Regions from separate parts of the Enterobacter sp. RHBSTW-00994 genome, predicted to be linked through region 3. Evidence: predicted binding sites of a transcription regulator. Region 3 holds the regulator's gene; each other region holds the start of a gene.
The links. The regulator PhoB, encoded in region 3, activates phosphate uptake and scavenging genes when phosphate is short. The targets are predictions, from matches to a motif close to CTGTCATAAAACTGNCNNAT.
Positions count from the first base shown of each region.

Region 1: the regulator PhoB is predicted to act here: its motif matches at 1,341-1,360, upstream of kdgR (DNA-binding transcriptional regulator KdgR).
Region 2: the regulator PhoB is predicted to act here: its motif matches at 1,910-1,929, upstream of glpT (glycerol-3-phosphate transporter).

Region 1 is NZ_CP056199.1:2,753,685-2,756,967, reverse strand. It holds gene HV346_RS13245 (MFS transporter) at 1-1,273, opposite strand, end outside; gene kdgR (DNA-binding transcriptional regulator KdgR) at 1,452-2,243, shown strand; gene HV346_RS13235 (YobH family protein) at 2,308-2,547, opposite strand; gene mgrB (PhoP/PhoQ regulator MgrB) at 2,708-2,851, shown strand; gene HV346_RS13225 (YebO family protein) at 2,926-3,222, shown strand; partial or broken gene HV346_RS13220 (MBL fold metallo-hydrolase) at 3,246-3,283, shown strand, end outside.
Region 2 is NZ_CP056199.1:3,265,462-3,268,744, forward strand. It holds gene glpQ (glycerophosphodiester phosphodiesterase) at 1-433, opposite strand, end outside; gene glpT (glycerol-3-phosphate transporter) at 444-1,796, opposite strand; gene glpA (anaerobic glycerol-3-phosphate dehydrogenase subunit A) at 2,053-3,283, shown strand, end outside.
Region 3 is NZ_CP056199.1:1,014,228-1,017,510, forward strand. It holds gene sbcC (exonuclease subunit SbcC) at 1-245, opposite strand, end outside; gene sbcD (exonuclease subunit SbcD) at 242-1,447, opposite strand; gene phoB (phosphate response regulator transcription factor PhoB) at 1,630-2,319, shown strand; gene phoR (phosphate regulon sensor histidine kinase PhoR) at 2,341-3,283, shown strand, end outside.

The sequences.
Region 1 (3,283 bases), 1.7 Mb from region 3:
GGCCTGAAAGATTGAACATCAAAGCGACCAGTGCTGCGCCTGTACTTTGTCCAAGTAAACGCGCAGTGCCCAGCATTCCGCTGGCTCCGCCACTCCGGTTTCGTGGAGCTGCGGTGATAATCGTATGGTTGTTAGGTGACTGGAACAGACCAAAACCTGCGCCACACAACACCATGCGCCAGATGATGTCGGCATCTGTTGGTGATGACGGCAACAGCGCGAGGGCAAAAAGACCTGCTGCCATCACCAGTAGCCCCAGAGCCCCCAGTAAACCTGCATGAACTCGCTCAATAAGATAACCTGCCAGTGGAGCCATCACCATTGTCGCCAGCGGCCATGGAGTGAGAAGTAACCCTGTTTCGACTTCGGTACGGCCGACGATGCTTTGCAGGAAAAAGGGCAGAGATACCAGGGCCAACATTTGGGCGCAGAAGGAGCAAATGGATGTACCGATGGAAAGCGAAAACAGTGGAATACGCAACAAGTCGACAGGCAGCAGTGGAACAGGCATCGCCAACTGGCGACGCACAAAGAAGAAACCAATGACCAGCATCGCCACGATTTCGACTGCGATTAATGCGAGTGATTGCCCTTGAGCAAAGCCGCTAAGCGCAGTAATGAGCAGACCGAAGGTCAGGGCATTCATCACAGCACTGGGCAGATCGAAACGTGGGGCGGTGCTTTTTGCGCCATTAGCAGGTAAAAAGCGAAGGGCAAAAACCAAGGCAATGACCCCAAGCGGTACATTAATCAAAAACAGCCATTGCCAGGATGCGACGGACAAGATGGCTGCAGCAATAGTGGGGCCAGCAGCGGAAGAGACAGCCACAATGAATGAGTTAATGCCCATGCCACGCCCAAGGTGACGTTGTGGATAGATGAGGCGTATTAACGCTGTGTTGACGCTCATTAAGGCCGCCCCTCCAAAACCTTGCGCGATACGGGCTATGGTCAGGGTGTGAAGTGAATCAGACAAAGCGCAAAACAGAGAGGTCAGCGTAAAAACCACCAGACCACATTGATAAACGCGGCGGTAACCAAACATATCACCCAGAAAAGAGAGTGAAAGCAAAGAGACAACAATGGCTATCTGATACGCGTTAACTATCCAGATGGAACTGGCAGGAGAGGCGTGCAGATCGCTGGCGATAGTGGGTAATGCAACGTTAGCAATTGCACCGTCGAGAACCGCCATTGAAATGCCAATAATGATTGTGGCAATTGCGCCATAGCGCTGGGGCAATGGCAGACCATCGGAAAGGTTTTTTTCCATTATTGATGAATAGCTCAGTGTGTAATTATTCTCAGAGTAACTATTTTAGCATTGTTAATTCGGTTTTATGTCGCAGATTTGTAACGAAGTAAACGCGGATTGATTGCAGGGAGCCGACCGTGAATTTATAATAAAAACCGGTTCTGATTTTTATAAAACACTCTCTATGAGGTGATAAATGGCAATCGCAGATTTGGATAAGCAGCCAGATTCTGTTTCTTCCGTGCTGAAGGTGTTTGGCATCTTGCAGGCGCTCGGAGAAGAGCGTGAAATTGGTATTACAGAGTTGTCGCAGCGTGTGATGATGTCGAAAAGCACCGTTTATCGCTTTTTGCAAACCATGAAATCTCTGGGTTATGTCGCGCAAGAAGGTGAGTCTGAAAAATACTCTCTGACGCTGAAGTTGTTTGAATTAGGTGCTCGGGCGTTGCAAAACGTAGATCTCATCCGTAGTGCTGATATTCAAATGCGCGAACTCTCTCGTCTGACGAAAGAGACGGTTCACCTGGGGGCGCTGGATGAAGACAGTATTGTCTATATCCACAAAATTGACTCTATGTACAACCTGCGTATGTATTCGCGTATTGGCCGACGTAACCCACTCTATAGTACCGCGATTGGTAAAGTACTGTTGGCCTGGCGCGATCGCGAAGAGGTAGTGCAAATCCTCGAAGGGGTTGAGTACAAACGTAGTACGGACCGCACTATCACCAGTACCGATGAGCTGTTAACGGTACTGGATCAGGTTCGTGTACAGGGTTACGGCGAAGATAACGAAGAACAGGAAGAAGGCTTGCGTTGCATTGGTGTTCCTGTATTTGACCGTTTTGGCGTGGTTATCGCGGGGCTGAGTATCTCTTTCCCAACACTGCGCTTCTCGGAAGAGCGTTTGCACGAATACGTTGCGATGTTACATACCGCAGCCCGGAAAATCTCCGAGCAGATGGGTTACAACGACTATCCGTTTTAACGTATTAACGGAAATAAAAACGCCGCACATGTGCGGCGTTTTTTTGTGGGCCAATAGTTATAAATTAGCCATTATCAATAACGACAGCCATCTTACGCAGAACAGGGCAGTTCGTCAGGCCGATAAAGCCGCTGTTCGAATGGAGATACTGCGCTGTGCTGATGCCTTGCGCTGTGATGTACTTGCACTGGATACCTAAGCCAGCAGCGTTCTCGGCGCTTCCTACCAGTATGCCGTAACCCGACAGCAGCAGGCCAATCCACAGAATTGCCAATACAACAATGGTTCGAATGAGTAGACGCATCATGCCTCTTTTTCTTACTTGTCATACTATTAAGCGTATCCAGTTTATGCCATGAAGCAAGAGTATGATTCTGAAAAAACACTTGATGCAGTTACAGTTAGTCCTTGTTTAAGATAAGCGTGATAACCTGGACACATCAGGTCTTAAGACGGAGTGTGGAGTGAAAAAAATACGCTGGGTAATTCTGGTTATTGTGCTGATAGCAAGCGTTGTGCTTTGGACGCAAACTATCAATGTGATGTGCGATCAGGATGTACAGTTTTTTAGCGGCGTTTGCGTAATCAATAAATTTATCCCGTGGTAAGACGCATTTTTTCTCAAGATGATTTCCTTCTTTCCCACCAGTGGTAAAATGGGTGCTTTTATTGAGGTGGTGAAATGGGTGAGTTACAAAATTCGGGGCTGCTGAACATGGCATCCTTGGTGGTCTCTTTGGTCGTACTGATTGTAGGGCTGGTTCTTTGGTTTTTTGTTAATCGCGCCAGTTCTCGCACCAGCGAGCAGATCGAACTGTTGGAAGCGCTGCTCGATCAGCAAAAACGACAGAATGCCTTGCTGCGTCGACTATGTGAAGCAAACGAACCTGAAGAGAAAGAAGCACCAAAAGAAGCGTCAGCGGAAGTGAAAGAAGACGAAGGCGACGATGATTTTATTCGCCTGGTTGCTGAGCGTTAATCTGCCGTAAGTGGGAGGTGGCTGTGGTCTGGAAGAATCCCTGGTATGACCCCTCCCTGAA
Region 2 (3,283 bases), 2.3 Mb from region 3:
CCTCTTCAAAGGTATGAATACGGAAATCAGATTTGCCCATCGGGAAACGCCCCGGATAGACCTGTACCGTCTTGCCGTTCTCAATCCCGAAGCCTTCGGTAAATTTCAGCGAACGGATCTCATCGAGCGTGAAATCAATGGCGTAGTAGCGGCCATCTTTACGGGCGCGGTCCGGGAAACGTTCTGCCACGTCCGTAACACGGTCAAGATAGTGGTCATGCAGGACAACCAGATGGTCGTCCTTCGTCATCACCAGATCCTGCTCCAGGTAATCGGCCCCTTGTGCATAAGCCATCGCTTTGGCCGGGAGCGTATGCTCTGGCAGATAGCCGCTCGCGCCACGATGGGCGATAACAATCTTTTCGGCGGCCAGTGCAGAACCCGTCATTAACCCCACCAGCAGCAGGCTCGTGGCGAATTGAGTTAATTTCATCACACACTCCTTATTGACGACGCGCGAGCATTTCGGCGTGGTGACGTTTCTCACCAAACATCACGATAATTAACAGCAGAACAGCCAGCACGCTGCCGCCAATCATCACCATAAAGCCACCATCCCAGCCGAAGAAGTCCACGGTATAACCCACGATGGCACTCGCCGCGACGGAACCACCGAGGTAGCCGAACAAGCCGGTAAAGCCTGCCGCCGTCCCAGCTGCTTTTTTCGGTGCAAGCTCCAGCGCATGCAGACCAATCAGCATGACCGGACCATAAATCAGGAAGCCGATCACAATCATACAAATCATATCAACGCCAGGGTTACCCGGCGGGTTGAGCCAGTAAACCACCGTCGCAATGGTCACCAGCGTCATAAAGAAGACACCCGTTGCACCACGATTGCCTTTAAACACCTTATCTGACATCCAGCCGCAAAGCAGCGTGCCAGGGATCCCTGCATATTCATACAGGAAGTAAGCCCAGGAGGATTTATCCAGCGCAAAATGCTTCACCTCTTTGAGATAGGTCGGTGACCAGTCGAGGATGCCGTAACGCAGCAGGTAGACAAAGACGTTCGCTATCGCGATATACCACAGCAATTTATTGGGCAGAACGTACTTCATGAAGATCTGCTTCGCCGTCAACTCTTCTTCATGTTGTTCGCTGTAATCGTCCGGGTAATCATTCTTGTACTCTTCAATAGGGGGCAATCCGCAGGACTGTGGCGTATCGCGCATCAGTGCAAAAGCAATAATCGCCACCAGAACCGCGCCAAAGGCAGGCATGTAAAGCGCGGCTTTCCAGTCGTTAAACCACGCCATTCCCAGCAGGAAAAGCAGTGGCGGGATACCGCCGCCCACGTTATGCGCGCAGTTCCACACCGAGACAATGCCACCACGCTCTTTCTGCGACCACCAGTGCACCATCGTACGCCCACACGGCGGCCACCCCATCCCCTGGAACCAGCCACATAAGAACAGCAGAACAAACATGATGGCAATGCTGGAGGTTGCCCACGGCACAAACCCCATAAACAACATGACCGCAGCCGCAAGAATCAACCCTGCCGGTAAAAATACACGCGGGTTCGAGCGGTCTGACACCGACCCCATAATGAATTTGGAAAAGCCATAAGCAATCGAGATCCCGGACAGCGCAAACCCCAGATCGCCGCGCGAAAAGCCCTGCTCAATCAGATAGGGCATAGCCAGGGTAAAGTTTTTGCGTACCAGATAGTAAGCCGCATATCCGAAGAAAATGCCCAGGAAGATTTGCCAGCGCAGGCGACGGTATAGCGGATCAATCTCTGCCTCTGGCAGACGCGCCCGATGCGGCGCAGGTTTGAAGATACTCAGCATGACAGCCTCCGTGGCCATAGATTGAATTTTCGGGGGTTTAACTGCCCCACGACTCCAGAGAGGCGGCGATGTTAAAAAATCACGGTGATTGTTACTGTGAATCAACGCACATATTGTTACAGAAATATGACAAAGTGCGCAAAAAGGCGCACGAAATCACGTTTCACTTTCGTATAACGCTCGATTATGTTCGAAATCAAACAAACCGTGCTATCCATGTGGCTAAATGGTAAAAAAACGAACACGAGGGAAGACAATGACAACTCACGATCCCCGCTATAGCGATGTGATTATCATTGGCGGTGGCGCTACCGGTGCAGGCATTGCACGAGATTGCGCGCTACGAGGCTTAAGCGTTACGCTTCTGGAACGTCACGACATTGCGACTGGCGCAACCGGACGCAATCATGGCCTGCTTCACAGCGGCGCACGATACGCGGTAACGGACAGCGAATCTGCCCGCGAGTGTATTGCTGAAAACCAGATCCTCAAACGCATTGCTCGTCATTGCATCGAACCAACCAACGGTCTGTTCATCACACTCCCGGAAGATAGCCTGGCCTTCCAGCACACGTTTATTACGGCCTGTCTCGCTGCCGGTATTGATGCCGAAGCTATCGATCCCGCTCTCGCCCGCCGCATTGAGCCCGCCGTCAACCCGGCACTCACAGGGGCAGTCAAAGTCCCCGACGGCACAGTTGATCCTTTTCGCCTGACTGCTGCCAATATGCTGGATGCCCGCGAACATGGCGCACGTATTCTCACAGGGCATGAGGTGACCGGGCTTATTCGCCAGGGTGATACTGTGTGTGGCGTTCGGGTCTTTGATCCGCAATACAAGGAACACAGCGAACTGTATGCCAGCGTGGTAGTGAATGCGGCGGGGATTTGGGGGCAACGTATTGCGGAATATGCGGATTTGTCGATCCGAATGTTCCCGGCCAAAGGGTCGCTGCTGATCCTCGACCACCGCATTAATAACCACGTGATCAACCGCTGCCGCAAGCCGTCTGATGCCGATATCCTGGTACCTGGCGATACGATTTCCTTGATTGGGACCACCTCAACCCACGTTGACTACAGCGAGATCGACGTTAACCGGGTCACCGCCGAAGAGGTTGATATTTTGCTACGAGAAGGGGAAAAATTGGCCCCAATAATGGCGCAAACCCGCATTCTCCGTGCCTACGCCGGTGTACGCCCACTGGTGGCCAGCGATAACGATCCCAGCGGGCGTAACGTCAGCCGGGGGATTGTGTTGTTAGACCACGCTGAGCGCGACGGGATGGAAGGCTTTATAACTATTACCGGCGGCAAACTGATGACCTACCGGCTGATGGCACAGTGGGCTACGGATGCCGTGTGCCGTAAGCTTGGCAATACTCAGCCGTGTATCACGGCGACGCAATCCCTTCCCGGCTCACAGCAATCCACAGAAAAAACGCTGCATAAAATCATCTCGCTTCCGGCGCCTTTGCGCGGCTCAG
Region 3 (3,283 bases):
TCCGCCAGACATTCAGCAGTATCACGTGTCATCAGGTCGTTTTGCGATTGTGACACGGTATTCAGACGAGGTGTTTCGTGGTACAGCGCCAGGCAGATGGCATCGAGAAGGGTCGTTTTCCCCGCTCCTGTTGCGCCAGTAATGGCAAACAGTCCGTTGCTGGCGAATGGTTCGGCGGTAAAGTCGATTTTCCACTCACCTTTCAGGGAGTTGAGGTTTTTGAGACGCAGGCTGAGAATTTTCATGCGTTTTCATCCTCGTCATTAAGCGCATGCAGGGTATGGGTGAACAGTTCGTTGAGCCGCGCTCGTTTTGCGTCGTCGATCTCTTCCTGAGATAAACGTCGTTCAAACACCTCTTCAACCCGGAGTTCACTGAGCGTTTCACGTTGTGCACTTTGCAGTATTTTCTCGCGCTGTTCGCGGCTGCGACGCACCAGCAAAACCTCTACCGGCAGGTCTTCCGTCAGCGCCTGAATCTTACGCTGCATATCATGCAGGTAGTCATCGGTAGTGATTTCAATATCGAGCCAGACGGCAGGATGCTGCGCCACGCCACGCCACTGTTCCAGTTGAGCGGTGATGGCCGCCAGATCGCCTTTCAGCACGGCCAGCGGCTGAGTCACAGGCACGTCCAGCGTCTCAACAGCGCTGAGTTTGCCGTCGGAAAAGCTCACCAGGTGTACGGACTTTGCTTTGCCTGTTTCATCGAAACTGAGCGAAATGGGAGAGCCGCAGTAGCGAATGTGTTCGCTGCCGCCAATCATCTGCGCCCGGTGAATGTGCCCAAGGGCAATATAATCGGCAGGGGGAAAGTTTTGCGCCGGGAAGGCGTCGAGTGTTCCGATATAAATATCACGTACAGCATCACTTTTGCTGGCTCCGACGGTGGTCAGATGCCCGGTTGCAATCACGGGAATAGCCTGTTCGCCGCGCAGTGCGCAAGCCTCAATGTATTGCTGGTGATAGTAGTCAGTGATGGCCTGTAATAAATGCTGCTGCTTTTCGCTGCCGGAAAACCCGGCCTGGCTTTGTACGATGTCGCGCGGGCGTAAAAAAGGAATCGGGCACAGCACCGCACCTGGCGTACCGTCGCGTTTTTTCAGGATCTGCGGAGCGTGTCCGGCGTTTGCGACGACGGTCGTGTTCAGAAATGCGAGGATATCTCGCGACTCGTTGAGTGTGGCGACCGAGTCATGATTACCAGCGACTATCACCAGATGGCAGCCTGTTCGCTGGAGATGCACCACAAAACGGTTGTAAAGTTCTCGCGCATAACTGGGTGGGGAACCTGTATCGAAAATATCGCCCGCCACGATGATCGCATCCACCTCATGTGACTGGGCTGTGTCCAGCAGCCAGTTCAGGAACGCTTCATGTTCAGCGGCGCGGCTTTTGCTGTAAAAGTTTTGACCCAGATGCCAGTCCGAGGTGTGAAGTATGCGCATAACAGATCCATGGCGAAAAAAGGAATGGGCGATTATAAACTTTCAGGAGCAGGAAAATAACCGCTGTAATAAAACAACAGTTTGCCATTTGTAGTGGTCATGTTTTTCATAAATCTGTCATAAATCTGACGCATAATGACGCCGCATTACAAACTTGTAACTTACATAAGACAGGGCAAAGTATGGCGAGACGTATTCTGGTCGTAGAAGATGAAGCACCTATTCGTGAAATGGTGTGCTTCGTGCTCGAACAAAATGGCTTTCAGCCGGTTGAAGCTGAAGATTATGACAGCGCGGTGAATCAGCTGAATGAACCCTGGCCCGATTTAATTCTGCTTGACTGGATGTTGCCTGGCGGCTCTGGTCTGCAGTTCATCAAACACATCAAACGTGAAGCGATGACGCGTGATATCCCGGTTGTGATGCTGACGGCGCGTGGTGAAGAGGAAGATCGCGTTCGTGGTCTTGAAACGGGGGCGGATGATTACATCACTAAACCGTTTTCGCCTAAAGAACTGGTGGCACGCATCAAAGCGGTAATGCGCCGCATTTCACCTATGGCAGTGGAAGAGGTGATTGAGATGCAGGGCTTAAGCCTGGATCCTACTTCGCACCGTGTCATGACAGGTGAAAATCCCCTTGATATGGGACCGACTGAATTCAAATTATTGCACTTCTTTATGACGCATCCAGAGCGAGTATACAGCCGTGAGCAGTTGCTGAATAACGTCTGGGGAACTAACGTGTATGTCGAAGACCGGACGGTCGATGTGCATATACGCCGCCTGCGTAAAGCGCTGGAGCATAGCGGCCACGATCGCATGGTGCAGACGGTCCGCGGCACGGGTTATCGTTTTTCGACCCGTTTCTGAACAATGACAGGAGTGTGACGCGTGCTGGAACGTCTGTCATGGAAAAGGCTCGTTTTTGAACTGATCTTATGTTGTATTCCGGCCTTCATTTTGGGGGCTATTGTGGGCCATCTGCCGTGGTTTTTGCTGGCGGCAGTGACTGGACTGTTGATCTGGCATTTCTGGAATTTACTGCGTCTTTCGTGGTGGTTGTGGGTAGACAGGAGTATGACTCCCCCGCCGGGAAGCGGAAGCTGGGAACCTCTGCTTTATGGTTTGCACCAGATGCAAATGCGCAATAAAAAGCGCCGCCGGGAACTGGGAAGCCTGATTAAACGCTTTCGTAGCGGCGCTGAGTCGCTACCGGATGCCGTGATTCTTACCACCGAAGAAGGGACGATCTTTTGGTGTAATGGCCTGGCGCAACAGCTGTTAGGCCTGCGCTGGCCGGATGATAATGGCCAGAACATCCTGAACCTTCTACGTTACCCGGAGTTCACGCTTTACCTGAAAAAGCGTGACTTTACTCGCCCGCACAACCTGAAACTGAACAATGGCCGACATCTAGAGATCCGCGTGATGCCTTACAGCGATCAGCAGTGGCTGATGGTGGCGCGTGATGTGACCCAGATGCACCAACTGGAAGGGGCGAGACGGAACTTCTTTGCTAACGTAAGCCATGAATTACGCACACCGCTGACCGTCCTTCAGGGCTATCTGGAAATGATGCAGGAGCAAACGCTGGAGGGCGCGCCACGTGAGAAAGCGCTGCACACCATGCGTGAGCAAACGCACCGGATGGAGGGTCTGGTAAAACAGCTTCTGACCTTGTCAAAAATTGAAGCTGCGCCCTCGCTGGCGCTGAATGATACGATCGACGTGCCGATGATGTTGCGTGTGGTGGAGCGTGAAGCGCAGACCTTAAGCCATAAAAAACACCAGTTGACCTTTGAGGTTGATAACACGCTGAAAGTGCTTGGCAGTG